3 linked regions of the Hydrogenophilus thermoluteolus genome follow. The protein of the gene in region 1 binds, or shares a complex with, the protein of each later gene. Links are inferred from orthologs where the notes say so. Each region holds a gene or a part of one and is shown in the gene's direction. Other genes may lie near its edges. The genes, in order: dnaN, HPTL_RS05690 and dnaX.

Region 1 (7,604 bases):
CGTGCTGTTGATCGACGACATCCAGTTCTTCCAGAACAAAACCCGCACGCAAGAGGAGTTCTTCCACGCGTTCAACGCGCTCACCGAAGCGCGCAAACAGATCGTGATCACCTGTGACACCTACCCCAAAGACATCCAAGGGTTGGAAGACCGCTTGATCTCGCGCTTCGACTGGGGCCTAACCGTCCAGATCGAACCCCCAGAGCTCGAAATGCGGGTGGCGATCCTCAAGAAAAAAGCGGAACTGATGGCGATCGACCTCGCTGACGACGTCGCGTTCCTCATTGCCAAGCACCTCAAATCGAACGTGCGTGAACTCGAAGGGGCGCTCAACAAAGTGGTTGCGTACGCCAATTTCCTGGCCCGCCCGATCACGTTGGAACTGGCGAAAGAGGCGCTCAAGGACCTGCTCAACGCCTTCAACCGGCAACTTACCGTCGAGCAGATCCAAAAAACGGTGGCCGACTACTACAAAATCAAAGTGGCCGAGATGCACTCTAAGAAACGCACCCGCGCGGTCGCGCGCCCCCGGCAGGTCGCGATGTATCTCGCCAAAGAGCTCACCCCTTTGTCGCTGCCCGCGATCGGCGAAGCCTTCGGCGGCCGCGACCACACCACGGTGATCCACGCCTGCCGAACGATCACCGAACTGCGCAACCAAGACCCACAGCTCAACCACGACGTTCATGTCCTACTGCAAGTGCTACGCGGATAACAAGGAGACGCCATGCTGATTCGAGCCCCCCGTGATACGCTGCTCACACCGCTCGCTGCCGCGGCCGGTATCGTGGAAAAGCGGCAAACCAAGCCGATCCTCGGCTGTTTCCTGCTGGAGCGCAGCGACGACGGTCTTACCGTCACCGCTACCGACCTCGAAGCGCAAATCGTCGTTCGGCAACCGCTTGGCGAATTGGCTGGGGAAAACGGCGCCTGCGCGGTGCCAGCGAAGAAGCTCCTCGATATTCTGAAGAGCTTGCCCGACGGGGCCGAAGTGCAGCTCCTTGCCGAAGAGAACACCCTCAAGATAACGAGCGGACGGTCACGCTTCACGTTGCACACGCTGCCGGCGCACGACTTCCCGCGCCTTACCCCCCCCAGCGAAGGCGACCAACTGACGCTCACGCAACACACCTTGCGCCGCTTGGTGGCGCTCACAGCGTTTGCGATGGCCCAACAAGACGTCCGCTACTATCTGAACGGGCTCTTTTTCCACCTCCACGACCAGAATTTGCACGTGGTCGCTACCGACGGGCATCGCCTCGCCCACGTCGAAGAGGCGATGCCGGAATTTCGCGACGAACGGGAAGCGATCCTGCCGCGCAAAACGGTCCTCGAGCTCCAGCGACTCCTTTCGGACAGCGACCAGCCGGTGGCGATCACCATCGCCGAACGGCAAGTGGTCTTCACCACCGGTGCGGTGCAATTCACCAGCAAAATCATCGAAGGGAAGTTCCCCGATTACCGTCGGGTGATCCCCATGAACCACCCCGTGCGGATCGTCTTCGACCGGGTTGAACTCCTGCGCGCACTGCAACGGGTTGCGGTGCTTGCCGAAGACAAATTGCGGCCGATCAAACTCACGTTCGAAACGGGGCTCGTGCGCATCTCCGGGCACAACGTCGAACGCGAAGAAGCGGTCGAAGAGATCGAGATCCACTACGAAGGGGCGCCACTCGAGATCGGCTTCAACGTCAGCTACCTCATCGACGTGCTCACTGCGCTCACCAACGAAGTGATCCACATCCAACTCAAAGACAGCATGGCCGCAGCGCTCATCACCACACCGGACGACGAACACTTCCATTACGTCGTGATGCCGATGCGGCTGTGAAACAACGCACACCACCGAACGAACGCAGCGAATCAAACCGATGGTCCAGGAAAACGCAATGACCCAAACCTACGACGAAAGCGCGATTCAACAACTCGAAGGGCTCGAAGCGGTCCGCAAACGCCCCGGCATGTACATCGGCGATACCTCCGATGGAACGGGGCTCCACCATATGATCTTCGAAGTGGTCGACAACGCGATCGACGAAGCGCTGGCTGGCTACTGCGACGACATCGTCGTGACGGTCCACGCCGACAACTCGGTTTCGGTGCGCGACAACGGCCGCGGGATCCCCACTGGCATCAAATGGGACGACAAAAACGAACCGAAACGCTCCGCCGCAGAGATCGTGATGTGCGTGCTGCACGCCGGTGGCAAATTCAACCAGAACAGTTACAAAGTCTCCGGCGGGCTTCACGGTGTCGGCGTCTCGTGTGTGAACGCACTCTCCAAATGGCTCAAACTCACCATCTGGCGTGACGGGTACAAACACGTCCTCGAATTTTCTCGTGGCGTGCCCACCCTCTTCGACGAAACCTGGGAAACCCCACCCGGCGGCGGGGAACCGGTGCACGTGCGCAAGATGAAGGTGGTGGGTGCGACGCAAAAGCGCGGCACCGAAGTCCATTGGCTTGCGGACGAAGAGATCTTCGGCACGATCGAATACCACGCCGACCAGATCGCGAAGCGCCTGCGCGAACTTTCGTTTCTCAACAACGGCGTCAAGATCCGCTTCATCGACCAACGCACCGGCAAAGAAGAGGACTTCGCCTTCTCGGGCGGCGTCAAGGGCTTCGTCCAATACCTCAACCGCAACAAGCAGCCGCTCCACCCCACCATCTTCCACGCGAGCGGCGCGGTCACCGTCCCGCAAGACGTCGGGCACGAAGCGGAAATCAGCATCGAAGTGGCGATGCAGTGGAACGACAGCTTCGCCGAACAGGTGCTTTGCTACACCAACAACATTCCGCAACCCGACGGCGGCACCCACCTCACCGGGTTGCGCAGCGCGATGACGCGGGTGATCAATAAATACCTGGAAGCGAACGAAATCGCAAAAAAAGCGAAAGTCGAGATCACCGGCGACGACATGCGTGAAGGGCTCACCTGCGTCCTATCCGTGAAGATGCCCGACCCGAAATTCGCCAGCCAAACCAAAATGAAACTGGTGAGTTCGGAAGCGCGCACCGCGGTGGAAGAGGTAGTGGGCAAAGCGCTCGAAACCTTCCTGCTCGAACACCCCAACGAAGCGAAAGCGATCGTCGGCAAAATCGTCGAAGCAGCACGCGCCCGCGAAGCGGCGCGCAAAGCGCGCGAAATCACGCGCCGCAAAGGGGTACTCGACGGCGTGGGGCTGCCGGGAAAACTTGCCGACTGCCAAGAGAAAGACCCGGCAAAATCGGAACTCTTCATTGTCGAGGGCGACTCCGCCGGTGGCTCCGCGAAGCAAGGGCGCGACCGCCGCTTCCAAGCGATCTTGCCGCTCAAAGGCAAAATCCTCAACGTCGAAAAAGCGCGTTTCGACAAACTCCTGCAAAGCCAGGAGATCGCCACGCTGATCACCGCGCTCGGCACCGGGATCGGCAAAGCGGACTACAAACCGGAGAAGCTGCGCTACCACCGCATCATCCTGATGAGCGACGCCGACGTCGACGGCGCCCATATCCGAACACTGCTGCTCACCTTCTTCTACCGCCAGATGCCGGAGCTGATCGAACGCGGCCACGTCTATATCGCGCAACCCCCGCTCTACAAGGTGAAACTGGGTAAGACCGAGCGCTACCTCAAAGACGACGCGGAATTACAGCAATTTCTCATCGAACTGGCGGCGCAAGAGGCCGAACTCCTCCCGGCGCCAGACGCCGCACCGATTCGCGACGAAACGCTCTTGGGGCTGTTGCGCCAATGGCAACGCGCGCAACGGATCATCGACCGCCATAGCGCCCTCATCGACCCCACCATTCTGCAAACGATTCTGAACCACGCGATTGCGATCGACCTCAGCAACCAAGAAAACGCCGTCGCAAGCGCCCAACGGTTGCAGGCGGTGCTGGGCGACCAACTCCGCGTCCTCGCCGCATTCGACGAAGAGCGCGATCAATGGAGCTTACGCATCGAACGCACCGAACACGGGCTCATCAAGCGCAGCCTGCTCGATGCCGAACTCCTGGAATCTGGGGATTGGCAAACCGTGATGCACGTTGCCGAAACCACTGCGACGCTCGTACAAGGTGAAGGGGAAGTGCGGCGCGGCGAAAAACGGCAGACGGTCCGCCATTTCGCCGATGCGGTCGCTTGGCTGATGGCCGAAGTAGAACGCCAGATCGTCAAACAACGCTACAAAGGGTTGGGCGAAATGAACCCGGAACAGCTCTGGGAGACGACGATGGATCCGGCAACCCGGCGGCTGCTCAAAGTGCAGATCGAAGACGCGATCGCCGCCGACGAAATCTTCTCGACCCTGATGGGCGATGCGGTCGAACCGCGGCGCGAGTTCATCGAGGCGAACGCGCTCTTCGTGCGTAATTTGGATGTGTGAATGATGCCAGTACTGGCAATGTTTTATGGCATCATTATTCGAATGTACCTGATGGAAGGTAGCCAACACCATCGCCCGCATATCCACGCACGGTATGGCGAATTCGAAGCAGCGATTGATATCGAAGAGGGGGAATTGTTGGCAGGTGAGTTACCGCGCAAACAACTTCGACTCGTCCAAGCGTGGATCGAGTTACGGCGGGACGAACTGCTCGCCAACTGGGAACTCGCCCAACAAGGTATTCCTCCGTATCGGATCGACCCTCTGTAACCACGAGGAACCACAGATGGATTGGGACGTTGTCAAAGTGAAACCGTTGGACGGCTACCGACTTCACTTGAAGCTTGCCGACGGAAAAGAAGGAATCGTGGACCTGACCCCGCTCCTCAGCAAGAAGGGGTTTCAAGAGCTACAAGATCGCGACTATTTCTGCCGAGTCTTTCCTTTTCTGGGCGCTTTGACTTGGCCTAACGGTCAGGACATTTCACCGGAGTGGGTTCTCGAACATCTCACACCGAACACTGAGGAAGTGCCTGTGTAACCGGCGCAGCACGAAAGCCGCTTCACATCCTGGGTAAAGGTCTGCGCGGCAAGCTTCACCCCCCCACCCGCGCGAACGCATCGCGCACCAGCTTCGCACTGAAGAGCAGGAAAGCACTGCCGGTGGCCGCAAGCCCCCACGCATGAGCGCGCGGTCGCGCCTGGCTCCAACGGCGCAGGCGCGCACCCGCCAGGATCAGAATCGTCAGATAAGTGGCGCTGATCACCTGTAACGTCAGCCCAAGCAATGCAAACGCCAGATAGGGGTGGGGCGCATCCGCATCGACGAAGAGCACGAAAAACGAGAAGAAAAAGAGGATCGCTTTCGGGTTCAACAGGCTGATCACCAACGCCCGCCGAAACGGGTGGATCGCTACCCGGCGCGGTTCCGGTTCGGGGGCGGCTGCCCGATCGTCCTCGTTCGCGGTGGCCGTTTGCTTGCCCCAGCCGTGCCGAACCGCTTCCCAAACGAGTTTTCCGCCCAACCACGCCAGGTATACGGCACCAGTAAGCTGCAACACCGCAAAGAGCGTCGGCAGATAGCGCAGTAGCGACGCCGCGCCCAACACCGCGGCGCTCATCAGGATCGCGTCCCCGGTCAAAATCCCGAGTGCCGCGCGAAACCCCGCAGCGGGGCCCTGGCGCGACGCGGTGACGAACGCATAGAGCGAATTGGGTCCTGGCAACAAAACCACCAAAACCGTTCCCAAAACGAACGCGCCGTAGTCGTGAATCCCCAATGCGTGCCACAAACTCATCGTCTCTCTTGCTCCGCTTGTAACGCCCGCGCAAGCGCAACGACATACGCTTCGTCTGCGCTGCGGTAAGCCGCCGCCAACCAGGCGGAGAGGTCAGATCCGTCCGGCAATGTGGCGTCACCGTCCCGCACGAACCGCCGATAGGAAAAGGTCAAAGACCAGCGCATCGCGTCGCGTTCCACCAAGGTGATGGTCAAAAGACTCCCGGGGTATTCCGGGGTTGCCTGAGTGACGAACCGCAGCCATTCCCCCGTTTGCCACGTCACACGCTCTTCGAACGTCCGGTCACCGAACGCGATCCGCCGCGTCAGCGCTGCTTCTTTGGGCGCGTGCCAAAGCACATCACACGCCGTCACCCCGTCGATCCACCGCTGTGGGAACGTGACGCGCTCCCACAAACGCTGCCACACCGTGTCCCGTGATAGCGGCACCGATACCGCAAGCGGCAGGGTATGACAAACCTCCAACAACATGGTACCTCACCCACGCGTCGCGCACACGTCACCCATCGCCACTGTAGCGAACGAACCCCTTCGCCGTCAAACGGGCGCGAAGCCGCGCGGCATCCCCCTCAGAGGGCAGTTCTGTTTTTATGGTTTGGTTTTTCTATAAATATCTCTAAAATAAGTCTACACTCTGCCCAATCGTGGGGATAACCCCCTGAAAGCCGCCAAGACATGCGCCAAAACCCTGGGGATACTCCTGTACACAACGCCGGTACGGCGGTTGGAACGTTGACGTACCGTTTGCGGTGCATGCTGAGAAAGAGACGATGGTTCGTCAACCGTTCCCGCGCCATCCCCAGCTTGTCCACTGTGGTGTTTCTGCTACACCTGCTACTGGGTATCGCATTCGCACCCACCGCTTGGGCGGGACTGCTGCCCCAGTGGTTGCAGAGCCACGTCATGCCGACGCTCCTCATCGACCCTACGGACGGCACCATCGTAGACGCGAACGGCGCGGCAAAGGCCGAAAACCGCAACGATTTCGTCTTTCCCCACCGCTTGGCCGACGGCCGCGTCAGCGAAATCCACGGGTTGGTCCACGACGTCACCAAAGAGATGCACTTGACCGAAGCGCTCGAACGGATCGCGTACCACGATCCGCTCACCGGATTGGCCAACCGCAACGGGCTTGTCGCTGGGCCGAGCAAGCGATCGCACGCTGCGTCGCAGAAAAAAAACCAAGCTTCGTCGTGTTGGGGGTGCTCGACCTCGACGAATTCGCGGCGGTCAATCTCCACTACGGGATTGTGCGCAAGGATACGGGATCGCGAAGCCGATGCCTGCGCAGGAAGCCGCGGCGTGGGCGGCGTCGTGCACGTTCATTCACAAAATTATCCACAAGCCGAAACCTGCATTACAGGTAACCATCCTGCAACCGATCGGAGTGGGTCGCATTGGGGAAAAGTTGACGCACAGATCACGCAATGATTTGTCGATAAAAGAAAAATGGCACGGTGACTGCTTTTTCATCCCCAAACGATCCCCGCCAAAATCCAAGTCGATCCCCAAGATTACCGACAGCACATTGCTGGACGAAGTCTATTGTTAACAGAGTTATCCACAGAACAACGGCGCGCATTGTTTACAGAGTCTCTTGTAAGAAAAATCAAAGTCAACAAATTCATCGACCCCGAACCCACGGCAAAGAGTGCGTGGTACGGATCACGAACGCGCCCGTTGCGGTACAATGCGTGTCATCAAATTGTCACATTCGCTCGGTAGACTGCGCCCCGTCATCCTCAGTAACCCAAAGGAGCAGTCCGATGAAACTTCGCAACACCCTTTCCCTGGTCGCCACGCTTGCCGTAGCGGGTGTCGTCACAACCCCGGCGGTGACCTTCGCGGCGGAAAAAATAGTGAAGATCGACGGTTCGAGCACCGTCTATCCCGTCACCGAAGCCGTTGCGGAGGAGTTCCAGACCGCGCAACGC
Region 2 (7,824 bases), 1.2 Mb from region 1 along the record:
GCTGCATTTGTCACACCGTGGCTCGTCTGGCTGGTCCGTCTGCCGCCGATCGCTGTGTTGCGCCACGTCGCGCCGCCCAGCCATCCCTTGGGGTGGCTCGGATGGGTGCTTGCCACCAGTGGGGCTCTTGCCGGCGTCACGGTAGCATTGGCGGGCGAATGGCAGCTCGCAGTGACCGCGCTTGCGGTGATTGCTGCGATCACGTGCGGCTTCGGTGTGTTGGCGATTGTCCTCCTTCGCTTCGCCTACCGTTTTCTGCCGCAGCGGACGCCCACGCCAGTTCGCCTCATTTTGCTCTTTCTCGTGCGCCAGCCCCTGACGGTGGCGATTCAGGTCGCAGCGCTCGCTGTGGGATTGACCGCGATTTGGCTGTTGCTCTTCGTGCGCAGCGACCTCCTGGCGGCGTGGCGCTACCAAACTCCGCCTGATGCGCCGAACCGTTTCGTGATCAACGTGATGCCCGATCAGGTTGCGCCGCTCACGGCACAGTTCGAAAAAGCGGGCATCGCTCCGCCGCGCTTTTGGCCGATGGTGCGCGGTCGATTGCAGTCGATCAACGGCGCACCGATCCCACAAGCGCTTTTGGACGCCAACCCGCGCGCCGAGCGTTTGGCGAATCGGGAGTTCAACCTCACCTGGTCCACCGCTTTGCCTGAGGACAACCGAATCGTCGCCGGGCGGTGGCACGGTGACAGCACGGCGCGCGAAGCCTCGGTAGAGGCGGGATTGGCGAAACTGTTCGACATCAAAGTGGGCGATACGGTGACGTTCGGGATCGCAGGCGAAACGGTGACGGTATCGATCACTTCGATTCGTGCGCTGCGGTGGGAGTCGATGCGCCCCAATTTCTTTTTCATCACCACGCCAGCCGCGTTGGAACATTTCCCTGCAATCTTTATGGCTGCGATTCGGTTGCCACCGCATGAGCGAGCATTCGAACGCACGCTGGTTGCGCAATTTCCGAACGTCACGGTGATCGACGTCGAGCAATTGCGCGCAGAGTTCGAACGGTTGAGTAACGACGTCACCCGCTTACTCGAAGCCGTCTTCGCGTTCGCGTTGGCAGCAGGCGGTCTGGTCCTGCTTTTGGGTTGGGCTGCTGGAGACGAGCGGCGCGCGCAGCAAGTGGCGCTCCTCAGAGCGTTGGGGCTGCAGGAACGCGTTGCCCATCCGTTCCTGCTCGGCGAAGCCGCTACCGTTGGCGCGCTTGCCGCGCTCTTTTCGGTGCTCGCCGCCAGTCTGCTGGGATCGTGGTTGGCGTATCGCCTCTTCGATCTGCTGCTCCCCGTACGCTGGGGGCCGCTTGCGGCTGCTGCGCTGATCGTGGCCGTGCTGGTCGGCATCCTAGGGTGGTGGCGCGCCAAAGGGCTCCTCGCGCAGCCGCCCCTCACGGTGTTGCGCGCAGCGTCACCACAATGACCATGACTGCGTCAGAGGTTGGGGTCGTGCGGCGTTTCGGCGTTGAGGATCGCGAAGACGCCCGCCGCAGCAACCGCCATCCAAAGCAGGAACGCCCCAACCCCCAACCGCTCCCACAGCGCGCCGAAGTAAAAGAGCATCACGAATGCGATAAAAAGGAGCAGGTTGCCGATGAGGCTGGCGTGGCGCTTCCAGTTCATCCTTTGACCTCGTCGAGCGCGTAAGGAAGCGGCGTGAGGGTCGCTTTCGCGCCGTCGGGCGCGCCGATCGCCACGGTGCCTTCCGGGATCACCGATTTCGGGACCGATACAAGCGCCGCATAACCGTCCGGGTGCGGCACGGAAAGCACCACGCGCCCGGCAGTCTGTTCGCCCATCGCCGCACTAAAGCAAGGCGTACCCGCAGCGGGTGGGTCACCCGCGCCCACCACTTTGACCATTCGTCGTTTGACTTCTCCCAAATAGCGGGTACGGGCAATGATCTCTTGCCCAGGGTAACACCCTTTTTTGAAACTGACGCCACCGATGAGGTCGAGATTCACCCATTGTGGCAAGAACATCTCCCGGTTTGGCGGCAAAATCCACGGCCAACCCTCGGCAACGAACGTTGCCCACGTCAGGCCGCTCGTTTCGGCGCCAAGGTCGATCGTTACCTTGCTGCGGAAACGATATTTGAGGAGTGTGCTTTGGAGAAACGGCGCACTTTCGGGATCGATGAGGATCCGAAAAGTGGTCTCCTCGACACGCTCCAACCAGAAAATGGCCAACAACCGCCCTTTGGGGGTGCATAGCCCATTCCACTGCCGCGCATCTGTCGTCAATGACGTGACGTCATTGCACGTCAAACTCTGCAAGAAGCGTTGTGCGTCTGGCCCATTGACCAGCAACGTCGCGAAGGGCTGGGTCGAATCAACGTGTGCGCTTTCCATGGGACGGTATTATCGCAAAATTCGCTAGAATCGACCCCATGACGACCCGCTTTTGCCCGCACCTGGAAATCCAACCGTGCGTTGCGCCACCCCCTGTTGCGATGCGTGGTGGCATTCGGTTGGGTTTTGCACTGCTCCTTCTTGTGCTCGTTGCGCTGGGTGGCGTCTGGACGCTGCTGGAACGGTGGCGCACAACGCCACTTCCGGTCACCGAAACGGTCTCGGTGCAGATTCCCCGCGGAACCGGTGTGATCGGCGCCGCGGAGCGCTTGGCGCAAACGCTTGGCGGCGAAACGCTTTTGTGGCGCTGGCTGGTCTGGCGGGAGCGGCCTGAGCGGGTGATCGCTGGATATTACCAATTTCCACCGTCGGTCTCGCCGCAAGAGGCGCTCGCGATGGTCGTTCGTGGCGAGGTGATCCGCGACCGCATCACCATCGTCGAAGGGTGGACCTTTCGCCAGATGCAGGCGGCAATCGACGCGCATCCCTATCTGACCCATACCCTGCAAGGCGCGGACGAACAGACGATCCTCTCTGCGATCGGCGCCCAAGTTCCGTATGCCGAAGGGTGGTTTTTTCCCGATACCTACCTCTTCGACCGGATGACGCCAGACCAGACGATCTACCGGCAGGCACACGAACGGATGCGTCGCGTATTGGCAGAAGTTTGGGCAGGACGTGACCCCGACCTTCCGCTGGAGTCCCCGGAAGCCCTGTTGATTTTGGCGTCGATCGTCGAAAAAGAGACCGCCCACCCGGAAGATCGCGGCAAAGTCGCATCCGTTTTCCTCAACCGCCTGCGCAAAGGGATGCCATTGCAGTCCGATCCAACGGTGATCTACGGGCTGGGCGAACGCTACGACGGTTCGCTCAGTAAGCGGGATCTGCGCCACGACACCGCCCACAACACCTATACCCGGCAGGGGTTGCCGCCCTCACCGATTGCACTGCCCAGTTTGGCGTCGCTTCAGGCGGTTGCTCACCCCGAAAAGACCGACTATCTCTACTTCGTCGCAAGCGGCACCGACGCGACCAGCATCTTTTCCCGAACCCTAACCGAACACAATCGCGCGGTTCGCGCGTATCGTCAAGCGATGCGGAATGCGGAGTCCACCCAATGAGCACGCGCGGCCGTTTCTTGGTTTTCGAAGGAATCGACGGTGCCGGCAAAAGCACGCAGATCGCGGCGCTCTCGGAGTGGCTGCAAGCGCAGGGGGTAGCCACCGTCACCACGCGTGAACCGGGCGGCACCCCCGTTGGCGAAGCGATCCGTACGTTGGTCTTGACGCACGATATGCACGCGGAGACCGAATTGATGCTGATCTGTGCCGCACGGCGCGAACACCTCCTCACGGTGATCGATCCCGCGTTGGCTGCGGGACGATGGGTGGTGTGTGACCGCTTTGCCGATGCCTCGTTCGCGTACCAGGTTGGCGGACGAGGGGTCGATCGCGAACGTTTTCGCCAACTCGACGAATGGACCCGTTCTGGCCGGCAACCCGACCTGGTCTTCTTGTTCGACCTACCGGTAGCCGCGGCGGCCAAACGGCGGGCCAACCGAGATCTCTCTGACGGTCCCAGCGCGTGCGACCGCTTCGAGCGCGAGTCGGAAGCATTCTTTGCCGCAGTGCGCGCTGCGTACCTGGCGCGCGCTGCGCAAGACCCCGAACGCTACTGTGTTTTGGACGCGCAGTTACCACCCGAGCGGCTCACCGAAATCGTATTGGCGACCGTTGCCCAACGGTGGTTTGCACCCAAGACCCGACAATCACCGTCGCAGGGAGTGGCGCACGATGGGTGACGCCGCTTTTGCTTACCCGTGGCTGATGCCCTGGATCGAACGCTTCTTCCAGGCATGGCGTCAGGGGCGGGCGCCGCAAGCGCTTTTGCTGGCAGGCCCCGAAGGGGTCGGCAAACACCACCTAGCCGCTTTATTGGCGCGTCGCTGGACCTGCGCTGCCCCCCCCGAAGCCGGAATCGAACCGTGTGGCCAATGCCCAGCCTGTACGCTCGACGACGAAACCGCGCATCCCGATCGTTTCGAATTGACCCCGCAATCGGGTACGCAGGGCATACCGATCGACGCTGTGCGCGCGTTGCAAGCGGACCTTGCGCTTTCTGCGCACGGGGTTCGCCGTGCAGTGGTGATCCAACCGGCCGAAGCGATGAATCGCTACACCGCGAACGCGTTACTCAAAATTCTGGAAGAGCCGCCGCAGGCGGTGCTGTTCGTCTTGGTGAGTGACGCGCCTGGACGGTTGTTACCCACGATTCTCAGTCGGACCCAACAGTGGCGCATCCTTCCCCCCCCGATCGCGCAAGCCGAAGCGTGGTTGCGCGCGGCGTGGCAGCAGGCCGGCGCGCAGGCAGAACCCGCCAAGGACCCCCAACAGGCGATCGCTGCGGCTTTGGCGCTGCATCGGGGTGCGCCGCTTGCGGCATGGCGCTTCTTGTCGTCCGGAAAAAATGCGCTGCGCGATGCGTTCGTCCGCGACGCCGCCGAATGCGCATGGCGGCAACCGATCGCGGTGGCCAGCGAATGGACGCAGCGCCTCAAAGCGCAAGAGGGGGATCCCAACGGGCTGCGCTTCGCCGAGCTTTTTCGTTGGTACCAGTACTGGCTCGCTGATCTGCTCACCATCGCCACCTTGGGAGATGCTTGCGCGAATCGTCCGGAACGCTTACACTTTCCCGATGCTGCAGCGCAGATCACAGCCGTGGCCAAACGGCGCTCGCCCATCGAATGGTTTCGCATCGCCCGCCTTGCCACGGCAATCGCGCCGTGGGTCGATCATCCCCTCAACACGGCGTCGCTCTGCGAAACCCTGTGGCTGAATTACTGCGACGGAGTTTCGTGATGGTTTCCCCAGACGCGGCAAGTGAAGCGAACAGCAACGCAATGGGCGAAAAGGCAAGCAGCCGCGCCACCGTGCTCGCTGTGCACATCGAAGCCGTCTCTGCGCTTTACGCCGCCTATATGCCCTGGCTGAAACGGGGCGGTCTCTTCGTCCCGACCAACCGGAAATTCGGTTTGGGCGATCCCCTTTTTCTTCGCGTGCAACTCCCGGACGAACCGGAACCGATCCTCCTTTCGGGTACCGTTGCGTGGATCAACCCGCCGAACGTCGCCGGAGGGCGCGTCCAGGGCGTAGGCGTGCATTTCGACGATGGCGAACTCACGCCCAAAGTCAAAGCGCTGATCGAACAAAAACTTGGGGCACTCATCGGCTCCGGCAAAACCACCCACACGTTATGACCCCAACGGAAGCGAAAAGACGACCATGACCCAACTGATCGACACCCATTGCCATCTCGAATTCCCCGGACTCAAAGAACGACTGAACGAAGTTCTGGCCAATATGGCAGCAAACCGCGTCGTCGCAGCGGTTTCGATCGGCACCACGCTGGAACGCGCGCGAGAGGTACTGGAAATTGCCGAAGCCCACCCCAATATCTGGGCCACCGTCGGCGTCCACCCAGATAACGAAGGCGTCGAGGAGCCGACCGTGGAGCGCTTGGTTGCGCTCGCGAACCACGCCAAAGTCGTCGCGATCGGGGAAACCGGGCTCGACTATTATCGCCTCACCGACGCGCCTGAGTGGCAGCGCACCCGCTTTCGTACCCATATCCAGGCGGCCCGCACCTTGAAGTTGCCGCTCGTGATCCACACTCGCGCCGCCGCGCACGACACGATCGCAATCCTTCGTGAAGAGGGGGCAGAAGCGGTCGGCGGCGTGATGCACTGCTTCACCGAAAGCCGCGAAACGGCGAAAGCCGCATTGGATCTCGGCTTCTACATCTCCTTTTCAGGGATCGCCACGTTCAAGAACGCGGCGTCGGTCCGGGAGGTAGCCCGTTACGTTCCGCTCGACCGGATCCTGGTCGAGACCGACGCCCCCTATCTGGCGCCCGTCCCGCACCGTGGCAAACGATGCGAACCCGCCTTTGTGCGCCACACCGCAGAATTTTTAGCGGAATTTCTCGGAATCGACTTCGCCACCTTTGCCGAACGTACTACGGAAAATGCCTGCCGTCTCTTTTCGTTGCGCCTAACCCACCCAGAGGAGGTCTCCGCATGACCAAAGCGTATGAAGTCGGGCTCGAGCGGTGTGAAGCCAATTACGTGCCGCTCACGCCACTCAGCTTCCTGCAACGCACCGCTGCCGTGTACCCCGATCGGCTGGCAGTGATCCACGGCAACCGCCGTTATACCTGGGCCCAGTTTGCCGAACGGGCGCGACGATTGGCTTCTGCGTTGCACCATCTTGGGGTCGGGAAGAACGACACGGTCGCGGTGGTGCTCAACAACACCCCCGAAATGCTCGAATGCCATTTCGGGGTCCCGGGGGCGGGGGCGGTGCTCAACACCATCAACACCCGACTCGACCCCGAAACGGTCGCGTTCATCCTGGAACACGGGGAAGCGAAGGTCCTCATCACCGACCGCGAATATGCACATACCGTCAAAGCCGCGCTCGCGCGTATCGACCGAAAGATTTTGGTGATCGACGTCGACGACCCCGAATATTCCGGACCGGGGGAACTTCTGGGCACACTCGATTACGAAGGGCTCTTGAGTGGCGGTGACCCCAACTTCGCATTCCGTTATCCCGACGACGAATGGGATGCGATCTCGCTCAACTACACCTCAGGGACCACCGGCAACCCGAAAGGGGTGGTTTACCACCATCGGGGCGCCTACCTGAACGCGCTTTCGAATATCGTCTCATGGGGGATGTCGCACCATTCGGTCTACCTCTGGACCTTACCGATGTTCCACTGCAACGGCTGGTGCTTCCCGTGGACGGTCGCTGCGAACGCTGGTGTCAATGTCTGCTTGCGGCGCGTCGACCCGAAATGGATTTGGGACGCGATCGAAACGCACGGGGTGACCCACTACTGCGGCGCACCGATCGTCCACAGCATGATCGCCAATGCCGCGCCGCCAGCGTGGAAGAGCGGCAAAGCGGGCCGAACCGTGAAAGGGCTGATCGCCGCTGCGCCGCCGCCTGCTGCCGTCCTTCAAGCGATGGCCGAAATCGGGTTCGAAATCACCCACGTCTATGGCCTCACCGAAACCTACGGACCGGCCGCAGTGTGCGCCAAGCACGACGAATGGGCGACGCTTTCCCTTGCCGAGCAGGTGCGCTTGAACGGTCGCCAAGGGGTGCCGTACCACGCCCAAGAGGCGATTTCGGTGCTCGACCCCGATACGATGCAACCGGTGCCGCGTGACGGCCAGACGATGGGTGAGGTGATGTTCCGCGGCAACCTGGTGATGAAAGGGTACCTCAAGAACCCGGCCGCAACGGAAGAGGCGTTCCGCGGTGGGTGGTTCCATACCGGTGACCTGGGCGTGCTCGAACCCGACGGCTACGTCAAGATCAAAGACCGCGCCAAAGACATCATCATCTCCGGCGGGGAAAACATCTCGTCGATCGAAGTCGAAGATGCGCTCTACAAACACCCGGCGGTGA
Region 3 (7,791 bases), 340 kb from region 1 along the record:
CTTCCGCGGGGTTGAAACGGTTGGGGCTCGGGGCGCGCATTCGCAGTGTGTTGCCGGTGGCTGAGATGCTCCCGGCAGCGGGCCAGGGGGCGTTGGGTATCGAAGTGTTGACCGATCGACCCGATGTCGCCGAATGGCTCGCGCCGCTGCACGACCCCGAAACGGCGGCGTGCGTCCTCGCCGAGCGGGCGTTCGCGCGTCGGCTGGGGGGCAGTTGTGAGGTGCCGATCGCAGCGTACGCAACCCCGTCAGACGGGCAGATTTGGCTGCGTGGTTTGGTTGCCGAACCCGATGGCAGCGAAATTTTTCGCGGCGAAATACGTGGCGCGTTCGCCGAGGCCGAAACGCTCGGACTGCATTTGGCGGAGCAGCTGATCGCAGAAGGGGCAGAGGCGCTCGTTGCGCGGCTCGCGTGCAACGCCCAAGCTGGATTGGGGTCGTGACCACAGCGCAAAACATGGCGATTGTGGCAGAAAAGCCCGCCGTCTGGGTCACGCGGCCGCTTGCGCAAACCGAGCGGCTGAGCGCACTCCTGCGCGCGCACGGCTGGGAACCGATCGTCGCGCCGCTCTTGGCTATCGAACCGACGGTCACCGAGGAAGCGGCTCGCCAGTGGTCCGAGACGCTCGACGGCTATCGTTGGGTCTTTTTCGTCAGCGCCAACGCGGCGCAGATCGCGGTGCCAGCCATCCGTGACCACCGCCCGTGGCCGCCCGGTCCAGCGGTTGCCACCGTCGGTGCGGGCAGTGCTGCTGCATTGCGGGCGCTCGGTTTCCCCGATGTGTGGTACCCTGTGGATGGCGCCGACAGCGAAGCCGTGTTGGCTGCGTCGTGGACGCAACCCGAGCGCGTTGCCGGGCAGTCGCTTCTCATCGTCAAAGGAGAAGGGGGGCGCGGTCTGCTGACCGAAGCGCTCAGAGCCCGGGGCGCGGAGGTGCACGAATGGATCTGTTACCGCCGACGCGTCGCGCGCTGGCTGCCGCACCATTGGGAACCGTACGCACAAGGGCGGATTGCGGCGCTCCTTATCACCAGCAGTGAAGCAGCGCGGGGATTGCCCGAGGCGATGGGCGCGGAACGCTTCGAAAAGGTGCGTGAACGCCTCTTGGCGGTCGCCAACCATCCCCGCGTCGCTGAGGCGCTGCAGACGTTGGGGTGGCGGCACGTCGTCACGGCGCCGCGTCCGGGAGACGACGCGTTGGTGGCGACGCTACAGGAATGTTATTCGCGGGAGAAGGTGCAATGACGCAAAAAGGGAACCCACGCGCGCGTTCCGATAAGCGCGCAAGGACGGACGAGGCGGAAACGCTCAAAGACAAGGACAGCAAGGACAGTAAGGACAGCCAGCAGGAGTCCGTCAGCGAAAACGCCGCGGAGACGAATCGCACGGAGGTTGTCGAAGAACAATCCGCGTCACCCGGGGCGGGTGCGGTAACGGAATCGTCTGCCCCCGCGGACACCGCGCGTGCAGCGGCGTCCGATGGCGCAGTGCAACCGGAGCAGACACCCGTACAACCCGAAACGCGTTCGCCTCAGGCCAACAACGCGTCTCGGGCAGGCGTGTGGCTCGGTGCGGTGGCGCTCCTCGTTGCGTTGGGTGGGTATGGATACACCCAGTATGTCGTCAAACGGGCGCTCGATCAGGCGCTCGCCGAACGTGCCGAATGGGCGGCGCAAATCACCGCGGTCACCGATCAAGTCAAGACCCAGCAGGCCGTTTTGCAAACCGTCCAGCAGCAGGTTGCCGGACTCGTCGGTGTCGACGCCCAAATCACCGCACTCAAAGAGCAATTGAGCCAACTGGAGACGGCGTTCATCGAGACGCGCGAGCGGCTGGCACGCAACGAAGCGGCGCTCGATCGCCTGCAAGGTATCGCGAAAAGTGCGGCCGAAATGACCGAGGCGTTGGCGAAACTCGGGGATCGGCGCTGGGTCGTCGAAGCCGGCGAGGCACTGGCTTTCGCGCAACGGCAACTGGCGTGGGATGGCAATCTCGACGCCGCGCAAGCGGCGCTCGCGGCGCTCGCTGCCCGACTCAAAGAGGCCGACCGGCCGCTTTTGCGTGAACTGCGCAAAGCCGTCGAAGCCGACCTCCTGGCCGTTCAATCGGCGCCGCGCGTCGATGTCGACGGCATTTTGGCCAAGCTCGACGCGCTCGACGACGCGATCGCGAATGCGCCGTTCGCCTATCTTGCCGAGGTCGATGCCAAGCACAAAGTGGCGGATACCGCAGACGCCTCCGCGCCGTGGTACCAGCGGGCGTGGGCGGCAGTGGTCGCATTCGGCCGTGCCGTTGGTCAAGAGTGGGCCGATTGGCTGCGGTTGGAACGGCTGGACGCCACCGCGCCGGAACTGCTTTCGCCCGAAGCGGCGACTACGCTGCAGCTCAACATCAGCACCTGGATCGCCGCGGCGCGCGTTGCCGCGCAAAGGGGAGACGAAACGGCGTACCAAACGGCGTTGGCGAAACTGGAAAAGACCCTGGCGCGTTACTTCGACCCGAACGCGCCGGCCACCCAGGCCGCAAACGCGGCGATCGCCGCGCTCAAAGCCGAGCGCGTCCATGCCGAACGGCCCACGTTGGCGCGTTCGCTCAAAGCGCTCTCGGAAATCGAGACGCGCCTGGCAGCGCCTGACCTGCAACCCATGGGCAAGGAGTGATGCCATGCGAACCGTCCTTGCTGTCTTGATCGCCGCGGTTGCAGCGGTGGCGTTTGCACTTTGGTTCCAGACGTTGGATGGCTACGTCGTCGCGGTGTTTCCGCCCTACCGTTTTCAGCTCTCGAGCCAGCTGCTTGTCTTGCTGGCACTGCTGTTCCTCTTCGTGGGGTACGGCGTGCTCAGACTGGTGGCGCGGATCGTCGGCACGCCTGGCGCGGTACGCCAATGGCGGGAGCGCCGTCGCTTGCAGCGCGCGCTCGATGCGCTGGAGATGGCGGTCGTGGGGTGGGAGCTCGGTAAACCCAAAATGAGCTTCAAAGCCCTCGACCGTGCGTACCGGCTCAAGCATGGCGCCGCGGCGGCAGCGGCGGCAGCGTGCGAAGCGGCGTTGGCCGTACGTGACGAAGCGCGCGCCGAAAATGCGTTGGCGCGGATTCCGGACGTCGGCGACTGGATGGCCGTACGGCAGGTGTTGGAAGCCCGTTTCGGTTTGGTTTTTCGCCGCATCGATCGGTTGGAGGCTGCGCTGACGGCGCTCGAACGGGGCGGTAAAGTTGCGCCCACCGTCCGCGAGCGGTTGCGCTTGGAAGCGGGCGTACAGCTCGAGCGTTGGGAAATGGCGCTTGAGGCCGCGCGCAAACTGCGCCGTCATGATGCGTTGCCCGCGCCGGAATTCTTGGCGGTGGCGGTGAAAGCCTATCCGGCGTTGCTCGCGGACGCGTTGCGCCGCGGCCGCTCTTTCGACGCGTGGTGGGAAGCGCAACCCAAAGACGAACGGCAATTGCCCGCGATCGTTGCTGCGGTGATCCGCACGTTACGCAGCGAAGGGGAAGCAGCACAGGCGCTGCGGCTAGCCGAAACCTTCCTGCGTCGGCGCTATGCCACCGAAGTCGTTGCCGAGCTTTTGCCGTCGCTTCCTGCGGAACCCGTTTGGCTCGATCGCCTGGAGCGCTGGCTTGGTGACAACGAAAACGATCCCGTCCTGCACGAGGCGCTGCTGCGTTTGACCTTGGGGCTGCAGCTCTGGGGCAAAGCCAAAGGGCACTATGCGCAGTTGTTGCAACTCGATCCGGTGCGGGCGCGGGTCGTCGCCGCGGAAACCCTCCTCCCGCCGGACCGTCTGGCGTTGCCGTGGGATCGTACGCCGAACGCGACCTTCCCCGTTCCGAACAGCACGGAAAACGCTGCGGGGGCGGACGCTTCGGCGTCCGAAGCAGAGCGGGCGGCATCCCAACCTCCTGCCGCGGAAGCAGCGGCGGATACCGAAAGCGAACCGAACCCAACCGCGCGCAAGGCGTGATATGATTCACCCTGCGGCGGGTCGCCCCGCATGGCAGCGTGGGAACCGGGTCAGGGCCGGGAGGCAGCAGCCCTAACCACATCCTGCCAGTGCCGGGGGTCCGGCTCGCCGTCTGACTCGATGATCGCCTATGACCCAATTGGCCCTGGCGCGTAAATGGCGCCCCCGTGATTTCTCCAACCTCGTCGGTCAAGATCACGTCGTCCGTGCGCTCACCCACGCGCTGACCACCGGGCGCTTACATCACGCCTATCTCTTTACCGGTACGCGCGGTGTCGGGAAAACCACGATCAGTCGGATCCTGGCCAAAGCGCTCAACTGCGAACAGGGCGTGCGTGCCGAGCCGTGTAACGCGTGCGCGGCGTGCCAAGCGATCGACGCCGACCGCTTTCCCGATTACGTCGAAATGGACGCCGCCTCCAACCGCGGCGTCGACGAAATGGCGGCGCTCCTCGAGCAAGCCACCTACGCACCCGTTGCCGGGCGGTACAAAGTCTATATGATCGACGAAGTGCACATGCTCACGGGGCATGCGTTCAACGCGATGCTGAAAACGCTCGAAGAGCCGCCCGAGCATGTGAAGTTCGTGTTGGCGACCACCGACCCGCAAAAAATCCCGGTCACGGTGCTCTCGCGCTGTCTGCAGTTCAACTTGCGCGCCCTTTCTGCGGCCCAGATCGCAAGCCGAGCGGCCACCATCCTCACCGAGGAGGCGATTCCGTTCGAACCGGCGGCGCTGCAACGGATCGGCCAAGCGGCGCGCGGTTCGATGCGCGACGCGCTGTCGCTCCTCGACCAGGCGATCGCCTATGGCGCCGGTACCGTGAGCGAAGCCGCGGTGAGCGAAATGCTCGGCTTGGTGAGTGAAACGGTGTTGATCGAACTCCTTGCGGCGTTGGCCGCGCGCGCGAACGACCGCTACCTCACGCTCGTAGCGCAGCTTGCGGAAACAAGCGTCGCGGTGGATGCGGTGCTGGCGTCGCTGGCGCAACTCATCCACCGCGTCGCCCGTCGGCAATTCGGCGGCGCGCCCCTCGAAGACGCGCGTCTGGAAGCGCTCGCGCACGAATGGGATCCGGAGTTCGTGCAGTTGGCGTACCAGATCGTCGTGCATGGGCGTCGTGACGTGCCGCTTGCGCCAGACGAACGAACGGGGCTCGAGATGGTGCTGCTGCGTCTCTTCGCGTTCGCACCGCAATCGCAGCCAGCGGCGCAGCCCGTGCGCACAGGGCCAGCGCCAGAGCCGGTCGCGTCGCAGCCACTGTCGCCACCATCACCATCAGCATCGGCACGCGTTGCGGCGCCTGCCGTAGCCCGACAGGACGAGGAGCGCAGCGAACCCCCAAAGCCGTTTCGCCCGGCGCCGCCACCGCAGAAGACGGCGCCGCGGCAACATGACGATGCCAAACCGACAGCGACAAGCAGCGCGGCAAACCGCGCGTGGCTCGACCTGTTTCCGCGCCTCGAACTGGACGGGTTGGCTCAAACGTTGGCGTCGCATTGTGCCGTGGTCGCCGACGACGGCACAACCTGGACGATGGCGGTCGACGCACTCGCACACCACTGGTTGAAGGCGAAGCCGGAATTGACCCAGCGCGTCGCAACTGCGGTTGCTGCCGCAGCGCCCTGCAAATGGCAGCGTCGTTTGCGGTTCGAGGCCGCTACTGACGTCGCCGGCACTCCGGCGAAAGAAGAAGCGGCGCACTGGGCGGAACGCAAACGGCGGATACTCGACAAAGCATCCCAGCACCCCGGCGTTCAGGTGCTCTGCGAACGGCTGGGGTTGAGAATCGACCCCGACGCGGTGCACTGGCCAGAACGCTCCGCTGAGGGATAATCGCAGTTGTTGTGAAGAGAGGAAAAGACGATGTTCAACAAAGCGGCCATTTCGGGTCTGATGCGCCAAGCGCAGAAGATGCAGGAAAAAATCCAAAAGATCCAAGAGGAGCTCGCGCAGACCGAGGTCGAAGGGCAGTCGGGCGCCGGGTTGGTCAAGGTGGTGATGACCTGTAAGCACGACGTGCGACGCGTCACCATCGACCCTTCGGTGCTCGATGATCGCGAGATGCTCGAAGACCTCATTGCGGCAGCGTTCAACGACGCGGTTCGCCGTGCCGAAGCCACGGTGCAGGAGAAAATGGGGGAAGCCACCGCTGGGCTGCCCCTGCCGCCGGGCATGAATCTACCGTTTTGACACCGTAACGCCGTCGAGGTCGGTTGCGGATGAGCCAAGCACTCAATGAATTGATCGACGCGCTGAAGCACCTGCCCGGTTTAGGGCCGCGCAGCGCACAGCGGCTCGCGCACTATCTCCTCAACCACGACCGTGCTGCCGCAAAACGCCTCGCGCGCGCGCTGGCGCGCGCGGCAGAGGTATTGGTGCACTGCGCCGAATGCAACACCTTTTCCGAAACACCGGTCTGCGCGCGTTGCGCAGACCCCGCGCGCGACCGCAGCGTCGTCTGCGTGGTCGAAACCCCGGCGGACCTCGAGGCGCTCGATGCGGCGCACGTGTTTCAGGGGTGCTATTACGTGTTGATGGGGCGGTTGTCACCGCTCGATGGCATCGGACCGAAGGCGTTGGGTATCGAGAAACTGCTGGCGCGCATTGCGCGACCGGAGGTGCAAGAGGTGGTGCTCGCGACCAATTTCACCGCGGAAGGAGAGGCAACCGCTCAATGGTTGGCTGAACGGATCGCGGCCGCGGTACCCACGTGCAAAATCACCCGTTTGGCGCGCGGGGTGCCCGTCGGCGGCGAGCTGGAATACGCCGATCCGGCAACGATCGCCTACGCTTGGCACGATCGGCGCGCGCTCATCGATCAACAGAGTTGATCTATATCATCATTTCGTTTGGCGCTGGTTGGTTTCCGTTTCGAGCAGCGCTATAATCGGTTAGATTTGGGCATCCGAGGAGAAAACGATGACACATACTGCCGAGCCGATGGACGACAATCGCCGGCAACTGCTGGTCGCAACGTCGGTTGTCGGAGGCGCAGGCGCGGTCGCGCTCGCAGCGCCGTTCGTCGCCAGTTTTGCCCCTTCCGAGCGCGCGAAAGCGGCGGGAGCGCCGGTTGAGGTCGACATTTCCAAAGTGCCGCCGGGCGAGATGATCGTCGTCGAGTGGCGCGGGAAACCCATCTGGGTGTTGCACCGCACCCCTGAAATGCTCGAGTCGCTCAAAGCGGTGCGCGAAAAGCTCGCGGATCCGGACTCCGAAAAATCGATCCAGCCACCTTATGCGAAGAACGAGCACCGCTCGATCAAACCGGAATTCCTGATCGTCGAAGGGGTGTGCACCCACCTCGGATGTTCCCCGTCGCCAAAATTCCAAGTGGGTGAGGCGAGCGGGATCAGCGCCGACTGGGTTGGCGGATACCTCTGTCCGTGCCACGGCTCGATGTTCGATCTTGCCGGTCGTGTTTTCAAGCACATGCCGGCGCCCACCAACTTGCCCGTGCCGCCCCACAAGTACCTCACGGAAACGAAGGTGCTGATCGGCGAAGACAAAGCGTGAGGCAGGAGTGAACCATGACGAGTAAATCCGGCTTGCTGCAGTGGATCGACGAGCGTTTCCCGCTCTCGTCCACGATTGAGGGGCACCTCACTGGTTATTACGCCCCGAAAAACCTCAACTTCTGGTATTTTTTCGGTTCGTTGGCGCTGCTGGTGTTCGTGATCCAGATCGTCACCGGAATTTTCTTGGTGATGAACTACAAGCCCGACGGCACCTTGAACGCTGCTGGGGTTCCGGTGGCGTTTGCCAGCGTCGAATACATCATGCGGGAAGTGCCCGGTGGTTGGTTCATCCGCTACATGCACTCCACCGG

Evidence for each region.
Region 2: the proteins of dnaN (region 1) and HPTL_RS05690 are in contact, whole or in part, in a cryo-EM structure (PDB 8GIZ), measured with the Escherichia coli proteins. The link is inferred for Hydrogenophilus thermoluteolus from one-to-one orthologs.
Region 3: the proteins of dnaN (region 1) and dnaX are in contact, whole or in part, in a cryo-EM structure (PDB 8GIZ), measured with the Escherichia coli proteins. The link is inferred for Hydrogenophilus thermoluteolus from one-to-one orthologs.

The regions. Positions count from the first base shown.
Region 1 is NZ_AP018558.1:922-8,525, forward strand. What follows is about bases 1-2,779. They hold dnaN (DNA polymerase III subunit beta), read left to right. Parts: upstream 1-727; coding sequence 728-1,831; downstream 1,832-2,779. Other genes in these bases: dnaA (chromosomal replication initiator protein DnaA), read left to right, coding at 1-715; gyrB (DNA topoisomerase (ATP-hydrolyzing) subunit B), read left to right, coding at 1,872-2,779. In the rest of the region: more of gyrB, read left to right, coding at 2,780-4,370; HPTL_RS00020 (DUF4160 domain-containing protein), read left to right, coding at 4,371-4,640; HPTL_RS00025 (DUF2442 domain-containing protein), read left to right, coding at 4,657-4,911; leucine efflux protein LeuE, read right to left, coding at 4,967-5,668; HPTL_RS00035 (AtaL-like protein), read right to left, coding at 5,665-6,141; HPTL_RS00040 (diguanylate cyclase), read left to right, coding at 6,487-7,101; HPTL_RS00045 (PstS family phosphate ABC transporter substrate-binding protein), read left to right, coding at 7,437-7,604. UniProt on the Escherichia coli protein: Confers DNA tethering and processivity to DNA polymerases and other proteins. Acts as a clamp, forming a ring around DNA (a reaction catalyzed by the clamp-loading complex) which diffuses in an ATP-independent manner freely and bidirectionally along dsDNA.
Region 2 is NZ_AP018558.1:1,169,555-1,177,378, reverse strand. What follows is about bases 3,174-6,172. They hold HPTL_RS05690 (DNA polymerase III subunit delta'), read left to right. Parts: upstream 3,174-4,140; coding sequence 4,141-5,205; downstream 5,206-6,172. Other genes in these bases: HPTL_RS05680 (TatD family hydrolase), read left to right, coding at 5,629-6,172; HPTL_RS05685 (PilZ domain-containing protein), read left to right, coding at 5,205-5,603; tmk (dTMP kinase), read left to right, coding at 3,465-4,148; mltG (endolytic transglycosylase MltG), read left to right, coding at 3,174-3,468. Outside these bases: HPTL_RS05715 (ABC transporter permease), read left to right, coding at 1-1,419; HPTL_RS05710 (hypothetical protein), read right to left, coding at 1,431-1,619; CAF17-like 4Fe-4S cluster assembly/insertion protein YgfZ, read right to left, coding at 1,616-2,347; more of mltG, read left to right, coding at 2,386-3,173; more of HPTL_RS05680, read left to right, coding at 6,173-6,426; HPTL_RS05675 (acyl-CoA synthetase), read left to right, coding at 6,423-7,824. UniProt on the Escherichia coli protein: Part of the beta sliding clamp loading complex, which hydrolyzes ATP to load the beta clamp onto primed DNA to form the DNA replication pre-initiation complex.
Region 3 is NZ_AP018558.1:334,071-341,861, forward strand. What follows is about bases 3,479-6,444. They hold dnaX (DNA polymerase III subunit gamma/tau), read left to right. Parts: upstream 3,479-4,091; coding sequence 4,092-5,798; downstream 5,799-6,444. Other genes in these bases: HPTL_RS01520 (heme biosynthesis protein HemY), read left to right, coding at 3,479-3,961; HPTL_RS01535 (YbaB/EbfC family nucleoid-associated protein), read left to right, coding at 5,829-6,155; recR (recombination mediator RecR), read left to right, coding at 6,185-6,444. Outside these bases: hemC (hydroxymethylbilane synthase), read left to right, coding at 1-443; HPTL_RS01510 (uroporphyrinogen-III synthase), read left to right, coding at 440-1,246; HPTL_RS01515 (uroporphyrinogen-III C-methyltransferase), read left to right, coding at 1,243-2,661; more of HPTL_RS01520, read left to right, coding at 2,666-3,478; more of recR, read left to right, coding at 6,445-6,796; petA (ubiquinol-cytochrome c reductase iron-sulfur subunit), read left to right, coding at 6,885-7,478; HPTL_RS01550 (cytochrome b), read left to right, coding at 7,493-7,791. UniProt on the Escherichia coli protein: Part of the beta sliding clamp loading complex, which hydrolyzes ATP to load the beta clamp onto primed DNA to form the DNA replication pre-initiation complex.